2 regions of the Photobacterium sp. 270122K genome follow, and region 2 is predicted to be linked to the other one. Evidence: predicted binding sites of a transcription regulator. Region 2 holds the regulator's gene; the other holds the start of a gene.

Evidence for each region. The regulator MetJ, encoded in region 2, represses methionine synthesis genes. The targets are predictions, from matches to a motif close to TTAGACNTNTANANGTCTAA.
Region 1: a site for MetJ is predicted at 3,255-3,274, ahead of metE (5-methyltetrahydropteroyltriglutamate--homocysteine S-methyltransferase). Genes of this name have one in related genera too.

The regions. Positions count from the first base shown of each region.
Region 1 is NZ_JBPOEN010000012.1:116,160-124,186, reverse strand. It holds gene glpA (anaerobic glycerol-3-phosphate dehydrogenase subunit A) at 1-843, opposite strand, end outside; gene ACSF8W_RS19620 (HI_1241 family integral membrane domain) at 1,173-1,850, shown strand; gene ACSF8W_RS19615 (DUF4250 domain-containing protein) at 1,946-2,134, shown strand; gene metR (HTH-type transcriptional regulator MetR) at 2,243-3,154, opposite strand; gene metE (5-methyltetrahydropteroyltriglutamate--homocysteine S-methyltransferase) at 3,484-5,793, shown strand; gene ACSF8W_RS19600 (sensor domain-containing diguanylate cyclase) at 6,095-7,756, shown strand; gene ACSF8W_RS19595 (META domain-containing protein) at 7,880-8,027, opposite strand, start outside.
Region 2 is NZ_JBPOEN010000009.1:164,388-172,414, reverse strand. It holds gene metF (methylenetetrahydrofolate reductase) at 1-621, opposite strand, end outside; gene ACSF8W_RS16975 (bifunctional aspartate kinase/homoserine dehydrogenase II) at 903-3,320, opposite strand; gene ACSF8W_RS16970 (O-succinylhomoserine (thiol)-lyase) at 3,317-4,486, opposite strand; gene metJ (met regulon transcriptional regulator MetJ) at 4,667-4,984, shown strand; gene rpmE (50S ribosomal protein L31) at 5,157-5,369, opposite strand; gene priA (primosomal protein N') at 5,606-7,807, shown strand; gene cytR (DNA-binding transcriptional regulator CytR) at 7,981-8,027, shown strand, end outside.

The DNA of each region.
Region 1 (8,027 bases), on a different contig from region 2:
GACATGGAGGTTATCGATCTTGTCGTAGTCGATACGCTCAGAGGTGGTGCCGATTAACGAGATAGTGTCACCCGGCACCAGAATGTCAGCGTCAGACGGCTTGCGGCAGCGGTTGATCACTAAATTGTTGATGCGGTAATCCAAGATCAATAACGATCCTTTTGCGGGGAACATTTTGATCGACAGATCGCCGTATTCACAGATTTGCTGTCCCCAGATCCCCGCCGCGTTAACCACTTGCTTGGCGCGGATCTCAATGCGTTGGCCAGTTTTTGAATCCAAACAATGCACACCAACGACTTTTGCGCCTTCACGGATCAAGCCGGTGACATGGGTGTGGTTAAATAACTTTGCGCCGTGCTCGACCGCATCAATCACATTCGATGCCGATAAGCGGAACGGATCTAACGTGCCATCGGGTACTTTGACCGCGCCAATCATGGCGGGGTTACAGTTTGGCTCAAGGCGCAGGGCGTCTTGTGGGCTGAGTTGTTCAACGTTGATATCCGCTTGCTGGCAGGCGGACATAAAGGTTTTCTGGAAATCCAGATCGTCGTCTGGCAGTGAAATGAACAAGCCTTGGGTGTCTTCAACACAATGGCGAGCAATCTTTTTCAGAATACGGTTTTCTTGAATGCATTCTTTGGCCGATTCCTGATCGGTGACAGCATAACGGGCGCCAGAGTGGAGTAGGCCGTGGTTACGCCCGGTGGTACCGGACGCGAGATCGTCTTTTTCGACTAAGATACAGCGGATCCCTCGCAGTGCACAGTCACGCATGATGCCTGTTCCCGTCGCGCCGCCGCCGATAATCACAACATCTGTTTCAAACCAACTAGTCATGTTCGTTTTCGCTTATTGTTTGGTTCGTGGTTCAGGAAAGGGTGTCTTCCTTTTCAATATGGTCAGCAATATGCCATTTAAGAACCTGATATTTGGTGATCAAAAGCGCAATTATGAGCGTTCGAGCATTTTGATTTTCATTTCTGTGCGTTTGGCACGAATATGCGCGAATGGTGAGCAATGTATTAGATGAGCAATGAGTTAGATGAGTAATGTGTCAGGCGGGCTTGCCAATGACCTATCTCTCGAAAATACCGGTGCTATTTGGTATCAGGGAAGGGAGTTGGTATTATCGCCGCTCTTTTTTTCGCATTTTAAGATCGCAACCCATGAACGTAGGCTTACCCTTTTTGATCCCCGCGCTGCTCGGCGCCCAACTTGTTTTGACCATGGTACTCACGAAAGGGGAGATCTGCCCCGGCCAGCGTGGCCGTGTCCATAAAACCTTGCCGGTCTTGCTGGTGGGATGGTTGATCGCGACCGTCTTCCAGCCGTTGGCGGTATTGCCGTTGCTGGCATTGGCGTATTTCACCATGAAGGTGAAAACGGGTAAAACCCGTGATGCGGGGCCGCTTAACGTGTTTTATGCCGCAGACGGTCTGGCGGCGGCGGTGTGGTTAATGACTGCGGTAAGCCTGTCGCTGCCTGTGGTGGTACTGAGTCTGATGGCTATTCCATTGTTTGGGGCATTGTTGGCGCACCTGTTATTGACGCAAGCGCGTACCCGTTTACAAGCGTTCCACCGTTTATTGCCGTTTGCGGGCGTAGCGAGTGCAATCCTCAGCGTGTTGTGCCTGTTATGGGTGGCGATGCAATTGGGTGACGCACAGGCGCAGGCAATGGTGAGTACCATGATTGCAGCGTTGGTATGTTTAGTGGCGGCATTACTGGTATGGGCAATGCATTTATTGAGCGCCAAAACCGTCAACCGTTGGCAATTGCTGACCGCGGCGGCGCTGCTGGTAGGATCGGCCTATTTTGAGTCTGTGCTGATCATGGCTGTCTAAGCGAGCTTGTATATAAACTGTGATGGGTGGCTTTTTCTTTCCTAATGATCCTGTCTATGCTTACTGAGTAACGTCACGTTAGCAAGGAGGTAGGCATGGAGATCACCAATTTATTGGGCATGGATGGCAACATTGTTCTGGGGATCGTGAATGAACGACTTCGCCTGGAATGCTCCACCGTTGAAGAGCTTGTCAGCCGTTATGAACTCGATTTTGATGAGCTTAGCGAAAAAATGGAAGCCATGGGCTACCATTACGATCCCATCAACAATCAATTTAAATAATCGATTAATGTAAAGATAAGCGGGGCGAATAGCGGTTATGTGATCGCCATTGCCCCGGCTATCTGTTGTGATCATTAAGGCGGTATGACCAAACGTATTACGTATTGGTTATGCCGCCTTAATGCCTTCTAAATGGGTTTGGCACTGCTGTTTGGCCGTTGCAAAGAAGGCCGACAAGTAATGTCGCTCACGTTCTGATGCGCGAATCGCGGCAAACAGTCGACGCCATAATCCTTCCCCGAGTGGTTTACTCACAATCAAGCCTTGGCGGGCAAAATCATACACGGCCCAATTCGGCAGCGCTGCCACTCCTAATCCTGCTGACACCATCTGGATCAGCATCAAGGTGTTATCTGCTTGTTTCCAATTTGCAGGTTCTACGCCTGCAGGCTGCAAAAAGTGCTTCACCACATCGAGGCGATTTTTCTGTACTGGATAGGTCATCATGGTTTGATCAAGCAGATCTTCCGGCGTAATGATGGCTTTGCTCGCCAGTGGGGATTGTGGTGACACAATCAAGCGCATTTCAAAATCAAACAGGGGTTCAAAATGGACTTCATTGCGCGGTTGAATGTCAGAGGTGATCACCAAATCTAATTCGCCAGCACTGAGGGCAGGTAAGGGCTCAAAGCCAAAACCGGAGGAGAAATCCAACGTAACGTTTGGCCAGTGAATTTGGTATTCCTTCAAGGCTGGCATTAACCATTGGAAGCACGAATGGCATTCAATGGCCATGTGCAAGCGGCCATTGGTGTCTTCTTTTAAACTGGCCAACTCGTGTTCCGCTCGGGCGAGACGCGGGATCACATCATCGGCTAAACGCAATAGCACTTCCCCTTCCGCGGTAAATTTAACCGGACGGGTTTTGCGTAAAAACAGTTGGCTACCTAAGCGCAGTTCGAGATCTTTTAACTGGTGTGAGAGGGCTGATTGGGTCAGGCAAAGCGTGTTGGCCGTGGCTGTCAGTGAGCCGGTTTCTCGCAATACCGTCAGTGTTTTTAGGTGCTTAATTTCAATCAAAATGCGTTCTCTCTGTCCCTGTGAATCACACGTTTGGCATCCTGCCGTGTGTTAATACCTCAACTGTACGGGTAAACGTGCACGCTGTAAATACGGATGTGTAAACATCTGGACGGCTAAGTGATTATGACGAGGCTTAACACGCTAATCGTGGCGAGAGACAAGGGTGTTGATGATGTGTGTATGAAAAATGCTCATGTTTAACATTAATCATTAGAAATTGCTCATCATAATGCCTTGCTTCATTGTACCTCTCATCAACGCCGTATCTGAATGAAGCATACGTCGTGACAATTTGAATCAACGCATTTGAAAGGCAGGGATGAAAGATGACAACAACAGCAACCAAAACACATATTTTGGGTTACCCACGTGTCGGTAGCCAACGCGAACTGAAATTTGCCCAAGAAAAGTATTGGCGCGGCGAGATCAGTCAGGATGCATTGAAAGCTGTGGGTAGCGAACTACGTCAGCGCCATTGGGCTGACCAAGCTGAAGCGGGGCTGGATTTTGTCTCTGCCGGTGATTTCGCGTGGTACGACCATGTATTAGGCACCAGTATGCTGCTGGGCCATTTGCCAAAACGCCACCGTAACGGTTTTCCTGATCTCGATACCTTGTTCCGTGTGGCACGTGGTAAAGCGCCAACCGGGTGTGCGTGTGCCGCTTCTGACATGACCAAGTGGTTTAACACCAACTACCACTACATTGTGCCAGAGTTCAGTGCTGACGATGAGTTCACCGTGAGCTGGCAGCAATTGTTTGAAGAAGTGGCGGAAGCGAAGGCTAGCGGTAAAGACGTTAAACCTGTGCTATTGGGGCCTGTGTCATACCTGTGGCTTGGGAAAGAAAAAGACGGTGTGGGGGAAGAAAACAGCTTTGACCGTTTATCACTGCTTCCTCGTTTGCTGGTGGCATACCAACAGATTCTGACCAAATTGCAGAAACTGGGTGTGGAGTGGGTGCAAATTGATGAGCCTGTTTTTGCTCTCGAATTGCCAGATGCTTGGCGCGATGCATTTAAGATTGCGTATCAAGTGATCCAAGGTGGACCGAAACTGTTGTTGACGACCTACTTTGACCACATCACGCACCACCTCGATAAAATTGTTGAACTAAAGGTCGACGGTTTGCACGTCGATCTTGCTACCGCGCCGCAGCAGCTAGATGCCGTTGTTGCTGCCTTGCCAAATGATTGGGTGTTATCAGCCGGTGTGATTAATGGGCGCAACGTGTGGCGTGCGGATTTGAGCGAGCAGCTTGAACGCCTACAACCTGTGAAAGACGCACTGGGCGATCGTTTGTGGGTGGGCACGTCATGTTCATTGCTGCATACGCCCATCGATCTTGAATTAGAAACCGATTTAGACCCAACGGTGCGTGAATGGTTGGCGTTTGCTAAGCAGAAGTGTCACGAGGTAACGTTACTGGCAAGTGCCTTGGACGGTGACAGCGAAGCTATCGCAAGGTGTGTCCATTACAGCGCACCGATTAAAGCCCGTGCAACCAGTGCCTTGGTAAATAATCCAGATGTCCGTCAGCGTTCTGCTGCCATTACCGATGCGTTGGCGGAGCGTAAACTGCCTTATGCAGAACGTGCCCGTGTGCAGCGTCAGTCGCTTGGTTTACCTTTGCTGCCAACCACGACCATTGGTTCTTTCCCACAAACCAGCGAGATACGCACACAGCGCAGTGATTTCAAAGCCGGCCGCTTGTCAGAGCAAGACTATAACACGGCCATGAAAGGGCACATTGCCGATGCCATTGAGCGTCAGCAGCGTTTGGATTTGGATGTATTGGTACACGGTGAACCTGAGCGCAACGACATGGTGGAATATTTCGCCGAGTTGCTTGAAGGTTTTGCTGTCACGCGTTTTGGTTGGGTGCAAAGTTATGGTTCCCGCTGTGTGAAGCCAGCGGTGATTGTGTCAGATATCTATCGTTCCGCACCGATGACCGTTGAATGGACGCGTTATGCGCAGTCGTTGACGGAGAAAACGGTCAAAGGCATGTTGACGGGCCCCGTCACTATTTTGGGTTGGACGTTCCCGCGTGAAGATCTGACCCGTGAAGCCATTGCCAACCAAATTGCGTTAGCACTGCGTGATGAAGTGGCGGATTTGCAAGAGAAAGGCATTAAGGTGATTCAAATTGATGAGCCTGCTATTCGTGAAGGGTTGCCGCTAAAAGCGAGTGAATGGCAAACGTACCTCGATTGGGCCGTGAAAGCCTTCAAGATTTCGGCCGCCAGCGCGGAGCCGGGCACGCAAATTCACACTCACATGTGTTACAGCGAATTCAATGACATTATTCAGTCTGTCGCGGCATTGGATGCGGATGTGATCACCATTGAAACCTCGCGTTCAGACATGGAATTGCTTAAAGCGTTTGAAGCGTTTTCCTATCCGAATGAAATTGGTCCGGGCGTGTACGATATTCATTCACCGAATATTCCGACTGTCGAGCAAGTCGTGGATTTGGTGGAAAAAGCGGAAAGTTTGGTACCGGCTGAGCGTTTGTGGATCAACCCAGACTGTGGTCTGAAAACCCGTAACTGGGAAGAGACTGAAGCGGCACTGACCAATATGGTCGAAGCGGCAAAACAGTTGCGTAAGCAGTGGCAAGCGAAGGCGGTGTAAGCGGTGTTCTGCCGGTGAGGTGAATCTTTATCAGGCAGGTAAAACGTTTAACGATGAACGGTAAAAAGGGCGCAGTGGCGCTCTTTTTTTATGTGTAAACCAGCGTGTTGTGGCGGTTTCTTTATGAATACCTCAAAAGCATGACAGTGTGATGAAGAAAGAGTCATTGCTCGGCAATTATCATCATGACGCATGGGTTCTGTGAAATGCCCCTATTTTCGCAGGGAAAAATAAGCAACAAGTTGAATTTTAAACAGAGTTGTCTTTACTTAAGGCATCGTCATTCAAGCATAGGGTTCACATGATACGCCGACTGTATTCCATCACGGTGTGCGCTGTTGTCATTGGGATAATACTGGCCTGCGTATTGTTTCGGATTGTCTACCAATTAGAAACGACCCATATTCAGCGCGACTTTGAACGAGAGGTCGACAAAAAAGCGGATTCCTTGTCACAATCGATAGATTCGCATATTCGTGCATTACACAGCCTGAAATTCGCCTACGAATATCAGGGCGTATTGGCGCGAGACAACTTCGCTGCGTTGGCTGAACAGGTGATGGCGCAACATTCCCCTCTGCAAGCGTTAGCGTGGGTACCCTGGGTACCGGCGGCACAACGAACGGCGCATGAAGATTCCGCGGCGAAAGTGCTCTCTGATTACCATTTTACAGAACGTGTGGCGTCGGGTGACATGGTGACGGCGACAGAACGTGCGGATTACTATCCGTTACACAGTGTCGCCCCGCTGGCGGGTAATGAAGCGGTGTTAGGGTACGATTTAGGTTCTAATGCACTGCAACGCACCTTATTAAATCAGGCTCGTGACAGCGGCACGTTGCAGCTTTCTGAACGTGTCGAGCGGGGAATGCTGCCACAAACAAATGGCAGTGTGCAGTTGGTGTTACCGGTCTATCGTCAGGTTGAACCATTGACGCGCACAATGCGTCGACAAATGCTGGAAGGTTTTATTCTCGGTTATATCCGCTTATCTGACATTATGCAGGCCCTTTTCCCTGTCGCTGAATCTTCCCTGATGCATTATCGCGTGATGGATCTTCAAGCCTCCCCTGATCATGCCCTACTATACAATGTTACGCCTGCCTCCCCGTCTGTCACAGCCACATCGCCCGTCGCAGTCACATCAAAGGTTGGATTTTGGCTGGATACAGAGAAAGTGACACGCACCGTGCTTGCCAAAGGCGGGCGAGAGTGGGTGATAGAGGCGGTTCCCATGCAAGCGTATTTTGATCAGCGGCGCACAGCACTTCCATTGTATGTTTTTGCGGGTGTGTTATTGCTATTTAGTGTGTTGGCGTATTACGGGCGGGTGTTAATGCGTCGTCATCAGGTATTGCTCGAGAATTTGGATGCGCATAATCAACAGTTAAGTGCCAGTAACAAAAAGCTCGAACGGCTCACCCGGATGGATGCATTGGTCGGGGTGGCAAATCGCCGCTTTTTTGATGAAACCTTGGTGAAAGAATTCAGCCGAGCGAGCCGAGAAGGTAAGCCACTGGCGTTATTGTTGATCGATATTGATCACTTTAAAGCGTTTAATGATACCTATGGCCATCAAGCGGGTGATCGCTGCTTAAAACTCGTGGCGAGTGAATTAGAGCGGGTATTGCGGCGTCCTGCGGATATGTTAGCGCGAGTCGGTGGGGAAGAGTTTGGTGTTATTTTGCCTAATACCAACAATGGTGAAGTGGTGGCAAGGCAGTGCCGTATGGCGATAGAACGGTTGGGGATCGCGCATGGGGGATCAAGCACGTCGGATTTGGTCACGATCTCTATTGGGGTGGTGTCATTAGATACTGTAGCGCATCATACCACAGAAACCATTTATGAATTGGCCGATAATGCTTTGTATGAAGCCAAAAGCAGTGGGCGAAATATGATTCGGGCGACAAAGATCAAAGCCCAGTCCCAGCCAACCGCGGTACTGAGCCACATTCGTTAATGGTTTAACCTATGTTCACCCATGCTCATCCATGTTCTCTTATCTACTTCCTGCGTTTTTCAGCCGTAGAAACAAAAAACGCCTGCAGAGGCAGGCGTTTCAGGTATTCATCGGCAGAAGCGATTATTCAGCGTCAGCACGAGAGAATGTTAGGCTGTGTGATGCATTTTTCAACGTTAGCTCGTCACCAGCAACTGTCGCCGTGCTCCAGTCCATCAGCATTTTGCTCATCACTTGTTCCATGTCTTGGCCAGGGCCCTGACATGCCATC
Region 2 (8,027 bases):
AATTTCCACATCAATGCCCGCCACGACACAGCGGTCACGAAAACGCAGGTAGCTTTCCACATCAAAGAAAAATTGGGTAATGGCACGGCTCGCGCCCGCATCCACTTTGCGCTTTAAGTTAATCAGATCCGCTTGGGCACTTTTCGCTTCAGGGTGCACTTCTGGATACGCCGCCACAGAAATATCGAAATCCGCTTCTTCACGCAGTAGCGCCACCAAATCGGCTGCATACATGTCCGGCTTTCCGCCTTGTGGTGGCAAATCCCCCCGTAGTGCGACGATATCGCGAATACCGTTATTCCAATAGTCACGGGCAATGGTACGCAGTTCATCACGCGTGGCATCGATACAGGTTAAGTGTGGGGCAGCGACCAAGCCGGTCTGATCTTTAATGTCTTTAATGATGGAGTGGGTGCGATCACGCTCCCCTGAGTTGGCCCCGTAGGTCACAGAAACAAATTTTGGTTTCAGGGTTTTGAGACGGTGAATGGATTGCCACAGCGTTTGCTCCATCTGCTCGCTGCTTGGCGGGAAAAATTCAAATGACACGTTAATATTGCCATCTAAATCAGCAATATTCTGATTGAGTACGTCCAACTGGCCTGCGTATGAATAGCCCATAATCCCTTCCTTTCTGTGTTGGCCGTTGGCCACTCCCTGAACCGTGACGCAAAACATCCGTTTAGCCGTCTATATGTCTACAGGATGTATTGTAACCAATTCAATGTCAACCTGATGATCATGAATATTTCTCAACTTGAAGTTGCAGGATTTTCACGTCAACACATAGCAAAAAGCCCGCAAAACACGGGCTTAAATCTATTATTGAAACAATCAACTAACCAAGAGAAACACGGCCGAGTGTTACCCTGCCGGCTCACTGGCATGAAGCATAACGCCCGCTATAACATGCCCGCCAATCGGTTGATATCCGACAGCAATGCCCCAGCAGTGACATCCCGCCCCGCCCCCGGACCACGGATCACCAACGGGTTTTCTCGGTACCAACGGCTTTCAATGGCAAAAATGTTATCGCACGGCAGCAGGTTCGCCAGCGCATGCTCTGCCGGCAGGGCTTCCACCCCCACGGCGGCTTTGCCATGGCGATCCAAACGCGCGACATAGCGCAGCACTTTGTCTTCTTTCTGGGCTTTGACTAACCGCTCTAACAGCAGCTCATCCAACTCGGTCGCTTGCTCAAAGAAAGCATCAAGAGAGAGTTCTGCCAAACTGGCCGGCACCAAGCTTTCTACTTTTACCTGTTCAGGCTCCAGCGCCAAACCGGACTCGCGAGCCAAAATGACCAGCTTGCGCATCACGTCACTGCCATCAAGATCATGCCGCGGATCCGGCTCCGTGAGCCCTTGTTGCCACGCCAGTTCCACCAGCTGAGAAAACGGAATACTGCCATCATACTGCTGGAACAACCATGACAAGGTGCCCGAGAATATCCCGGACAAAGCGATGATGACATCCCCGCTCTCCGACAAATCCCGCACGGTATGGTTAACCGGTAAGCCCGCCCCCACCGTCGCATTGTAAAGCCACAGGCGGCTGTTCTTGGCAAACGCATCAATCACCGCGTGATACTGCTCGCCACTGGCTGAGCCGGCCACCTTGTTCGCCGAGATCAAATGCAATCCGGCTTCCGCAATTTGCGGGTAGCGCGCCGACAATTCGGCACTGGCCGTGACATCCAATACGATCACATCGTCGTAGTCGTGGGCGGCCAACGTGTCGATCCAGGCCCCCGGTTGATAGGCTTGTGCCACATCATCAAAATGATCGAGGGCTTTCTGCGGTTCAATGCCCGCCAGATCAATCCACAATCGGCTGCTGTCGACCACCCCAATCAAGGTAAAACTCATGCCATGGCGCTTCTCTAACGCCACGCGCTGGCTGTCATACAAGCTCAACCAACGGCTGCCAATGTTACCTTTGCCACACAGCACCAAACCAATCCGTTTTTGGGCTTGGAATAAACTTTGGTGAATACGCGGCAACAGGCGATCGGTATCGGCCTTGCGCAGTACCGCCACCAGACTCAACCCAGAGCGCGATTCGGCCATGAATTCCACCGGCAGGCCTTTTAGCTGCTGATAAAAGCCGTAGCAATGAATGGCATTGTTCACTACACCCGCCCCCACGGCCGCCACCAACGAAAAACCATCACGTAAACGCAATTCCGCCGCGACACCGCTGTCTTGCAACAGAGCCAGCACACTGTTGACCACTTCACCGGTATAGGCCAGTTGGATCCGGCCTTTATCGGCTTCCACACTCTGCGCCAGCGGCTGCAATTGGGCGCGCGATAAAATACGTTCTAACTCGGCTTCCACCAATGCCATGTCGTGTGAACGGGGGATCGTCAGCGCGATCAAGCACACGTCATCCAACGACGTAATGATTTTCGCCCCACGGCCGGACGCCAACACACGTTCAACCCGGGTTGAACCGGATTCTGGCTCATGGCTACAACGCAACGTCAGATCAATCGCACTTTGTGCCACCGGCTGCAAGGTACGGCTGTGCAGCACCGGCGCAGCTAAACGGGCCAGTTCACTGGCTTCGTCTAAGCGCAATAGCGGCAGTAAACACGCATCTTCCACTTTACGGGGATCGGCACTGTAGACACCGGCCACATCACTCCAGATCGTCACGCGCGTGACATCCGCCAACGCGCCGATCACCGTGGCAGAATAGTCCGAGCCATTACGGCCCAATAAAACCGTCTCACCCGCTTGATTACGCGCCATGAAACCGGTGATCACAACACGGTGCTGATTGTGCTGAGCAAGCCGCTCTTGCAGCAAGGGCCAAGACTGACCGCGATCCACTTCCGGCTGCGCGGCGCGTTCTGCTCGCAAGAATAACCGTGAATCGACACTGGTTGCGGGCAATTGTTGTTGGGTCAGTAGCGCGGCCAGTAAACGGGCTGACCAGACTTCACCGTGACCCAGCACGCTCGCCACTTGCGCCTCGCACAATGGGCTTTCCCCCCAACGCGCCAGCTCACCGAGTTCAAAATGTAATTGTGTCAGTAAGGCATCCGCCGCTTCGCCGTCCAGCAAGCTTTCGATGAGTTGCTGCTGAAACGCGCGGATAGCTTGCAGGGTTTCATGGGCTTGTCGGCCGTCTTTCTCCAGCTGCAACACCCACTCAATCAACTGATTGGTCGTCTTGCCCGCAGCAGAGACCACCACCAAGTCATTCGCCCCCGAATACTCACGCAGGATCGTCACCACCCGTAAATAACAGGCGGGATCGGCCAAACTGCTGCCACCGAATTTATGTAATTGCCGTCCGCTTATCGCCGTCATACTGCCACCTTCTCTGCCTGTGCAAAGGCCTGCGCCAAGTCTGCAATCAAATCACTCGGATCTTCTAATCCAACCGACAACCGGAGTAACGAGGTGTTCAAACCCGCTTCGGCCTGCGCGTCATCCGACATCGCACGGTGAGTCATACTGGCCGGATGGCAAATCAGGCTTTCCGTGCCGCCCAAGGATTCCGCCAACGAGAAACACTTCAGCTCACGCACAAACGTTTCCAACTGGGCCATGCTGCCGTTAATTTCAAAACTCAGCATCGCGCCAAAGCCTTTTTGTTGCTTCAGGGCGATGTCATGGCCGGGATGATCAGGCTGGCTCGGATGGTAAAGCGTGCCCACTAACGGCTGCTGCTGAAGGTACGCTAAAATCTGGGCGCTGTTCTCTTCATGCATGCGCATGCGAGGGGCCAGAGTGCGCAACCCGCGCAATGTCAGGTAGGCATCAAACGGGGCACCGGTCGCACCGATACAGTTCGCCCACCACGCCAAGGTTTCAGCGTGCGCCTGTGTCTTAGCGATCAGCACGCCGCCGAGCACATCGGAATGGCCGTTAATGTACTTAGTGGTAGAATGGACAACAAAATCGGCACCAAGCGCAAGTGGTTGTTGGAGGATTGGCGATAAGAACGTATTATCCACCGCCACTAATGCACCGGCTTGATGGGCAGCGGCACATAACTCAGCAACATCGACAATGCGTAACAGCGGATTCGACGGGGTTTCGACCCACACCAGCTTGGGTTTTTTCGCCAATGCGTCCGCCAATGCGAGGGGATCGGTCTGATCAACAAAGCAGACCTTGAAGTCGCCTTTTTGGGCGCGAGTATCAAACAGACGGTACGTGCCGCCATAACAGTCATGCGGCGCGACAATCAAATCATCCGGACCTAATAACGCAGACACCAGCAAGTTCATCGCGGCGGTACCACAGTTGGTCACCACCCCACCGGCGCCCCCTTCCAAGGTCGCCAGGGCATCCGCCAAGGTATTGCGCGTCGGGTTACCGGAACGAGAATAGTCAAATGTAGGCACCTCACCCAACTGGGGGAAGCTGTATGTCGAGGTCAGATACAGTGGCGGTACCACCGCATTAAATTGTGTATCCGAATCGATGCCGGCGCGAACGGCAACGGTAGCAAGCTTCTGGTCACTCATATTTACTATCCTTGTAGGGTGAACCCGATGATGAATAACGATTATGCAACAACATAACCACATTCACAAAAGACGTCAACACTTCCAGACGTCTATATGTCTTTGCTTGTAGCGGTAAATCCCGCTAGAATTCAGGTCTATTACTATTTCTTCAATCTAACATCGCTGAGAAGGTTAACAATGGCAGAGTGGAATGGCGAATACATCAGTCCATACGCGGAACACGGAAAGAAAAACGAACAAGTAAAAAAGATCACGGTTTCGATCCCACTGAAGGTGCTAAAAATCCTGACTGATGAGCGTACACGCCGTCAGGTCAATAACTTACGCCACGCCACCAACAGCGAGCTATTGTGTGAAGCTTTCCTGCACGCCTACACCGGCCAGCCGCTGCCAACGGATGATGACATCCGCAAAGATCGCCCGGATGATCTGCCCGCTGAGGCCAAAAGCCTGATGGAAGAAATGGGCATCAAATACGAAGACATTAACGAATAAGTCTTCACCAAGCGATGCAAACAAAAAAACCAGCCTAAGGCTGGTTTTTTTGTGCCTGTCTGTCGAGAAGCACCGATACACGATACCCACTGCCGCCCACAAGGCCGACAAATCGCAGGCATAAAAAAAGGAACGCAATTGCGTTCCTTCTTTACGACACTCAAGCGGGCAATTACTTAGTAGTAAGAGCACCAAAACGCTTGTTGAATTTGTCGATACGGCCACCAGAGCTAACTACACGCTGCTTACCAGTGTAGAATGGGTGACATTTGTCACACACGTCTAGGTTAACGTCTTTAGTCATAGTAGAGTTGAAGACGAAAGTGTTGCCACAAGAACAACGTGCGTTTACTGGAGAGTACTCTGGGTGAATACCTTGTTTCATGGGATAACCTCAAAAGTAAGGCCGTGTCGCTCTCCCGATCCTAAGCCGGGCACCACACGTCATTAAAAAATAGTCAGTGTATTGGCAATTTCCAATACACCAAATTAGGCGGCGTATAGTAATCAATCATATTGCCAAAATCAACAAATCCTCACCGCTTTAGTCACGCCTTTGCCGCAGGCCCTTTGCCGAGGTACACTGCCCTCTCTTAGTTCCTGCTCATTTCGCGGTTTAATATGACGCCCAACATCGCCCGTGTGGCACTGCCTGTCCCTCTCGACAAACAATTTGATTACCTGATCAAAGCCGGCCAGCATCCTGTAATGGGCGGGCGAGTTAAGGTGCCGTTTGGCCGTCAACACTTAGTAGGCGTGGTGATCACGCTGACCGATCACTCCGATTTCCCACGCGAGCAGCTCAAGCCGATCACAGCGGTCCTCGACAGTGCCCCCTTGTGGCCTAAGCCATTATTCAACCTACTGACCTGGGCCAGCAGCTTTTACCAATACCCGCTGGGCGATACCTTGGCCAACGCCATGCCCGCCCTGCTACGCAAAGGCCGTGAAGCGTCACCCGCGAGTTTAAAAGTCTGGCAACTCACCGCCAGCGGGCAAGAGCAGGCGGCAACCACGCTGAAAAACGCCCCGCGTCAGCAACAAGTATTGCAGGCACTGCGCCGAGGAAAAGTGAGCCATGAAGCCTTACTGGCCGAAGACATCACTGCCGCCACCCTCACCACGTTGGCGAAGAAAGGCTGGATTGAAAGCGTCATAGAGCAACAAGCCTTGCGTCCTTGGCTGCCCGATTTTGCCGTCACCGAAGAAAAGCCCCGTCTGAATGAAGAACAGGCAGTGGCCGTGGCTGCGGTAAACGCACAAGATGCCTTTGGCTGTTATTTGTTGGAAGGGGTGACCGGTTCGGGAAAAACCGAGGTCTACCTCAATGTACTCGAACCGATCTTGGCGGCAGGCAAGCAAGCCTTGATCTTGGTGCCGGAAATTGGCCTGACACCGCAAACCATCAACCGCTTCCGTCGTCGCTTCAATGTGCCGCTCCAAACTATTCACTCAGGCTTAAACGACACCGAACGCATGGTGGCATGGCTTGCCGGACGCGACAATCAAGCGGGGATCATCATTGGTACCCGTTCAGCCTTGTTCACCCCGTTTGCGAATCTGGGGGTCATCATTGTCGATGAAGAACACGACGGCTCGTACAAACAACAGGACAGCCTACGCTACCATGCCCGCGATTTGGCCGTGATGCGCGCCAGTCAGGAACGCATTCCGATTGTATTAGGCTCTGCCACGCCAGCATTAGAAACCCTGCACAATGCCAAAAGCGGCAAGTACCATCACCTGACTTTGTCGCAACGTGCTGGTCACGCCAAGCCCGCCCGCCATGGCGTACTGGATGTCAAAGGGCTGTACTTGGAAGCCGGCTTATCTGCCCCGTTGATCGCCCGTATGCGTAGCCATTTACAGGCCGGCAATCAGGTCATGTTATTCCTTAACCGCCGCGGTTTTTCGCCGGCGGTGATCTGCCACGAATGTGGCTGGCTGGCCGAGTGTAAACGTTGCGATGCCTATTACACCTTCCACCAGCAAAGTGGCGAATTGCGTTGCCATCACTGTGCGACCCAGCGGCCGATGATGCTGCAATGTGGCCAATGTGGATCCACCCAACTGAATGCGGTAGGCGTTGGTACTGAGCAGTTAGAGCAGCAACTGGCTACCCTGTTTCCGGACTACCGCACGGTGCGTATTGACCGCGACAGCACCCGCCGCAAAGGCAGCTTGGAAAGCTACCTCGAAGCCATTCGTAACAACGAATACCAAATTTTGATTGGCACGCAGATGCTCGCCAAAGGCCACCATTTCCCAGACGTGACCTTGGTAGCCCTGCTTGATGTCGACAGCGCCCTGTTCTGTAACGATTTTCGCGCGCCTGAACGCCTCGCCCAACTGTTTACGCAGGTTGCTGGCCGTGCAGGACGCGCCAGCAAACCGGGGGAAGTGGTACTGCAAACCCACCATCCGGAACATGCCCTGCTGCAGGCGTTGCTCTATAAGGGTTACGATCACTTTGCCCAAGGGGCACTGACGGAACGCAAACAAGCCTGGCTACCGCCGTTCACGTATTTGGCCCTGTTGCGCGCTGAAGCCAACGACAATGCCTTGGTCGAACAGTTTTTCCAGCAAGTACGGGGAATTTTGGAAACCAGTCCGGTGTATGACAATGAGACTATGGTGATGGGGCCGAACCCCGCGCCACTTGCTCGCCGCGCGGGACGTTATCGCTGGCAACTGTTGCTGCAAGCGCCGAGCAGAAAGACCCTGCAGCAGTGGATCAGCATTGCAAAACCGGCAATCCAATTGCTGCCACTGGCGAAGAAAATCCGCTGGTCGATCGATGTGGAACCGCAGGATTTAACTTAAAATGAACAATGCGATACAAATCACGTGAGGGATGTAATTTATGTTGTTCTAAGCATGTTTAATCACCGGCATACCGCCTACAATAGCATGCTCGCTGTTTCAGGTATCAGCCCCGATTTGGCCATGATCCTTCAGCGGTTAAGAGAGAATTATAATAGAGAGGAACAGTAACTATGGCGACAATGAAGGATGTTGCCCAGCTCGCCGGCGTCTCAACGGC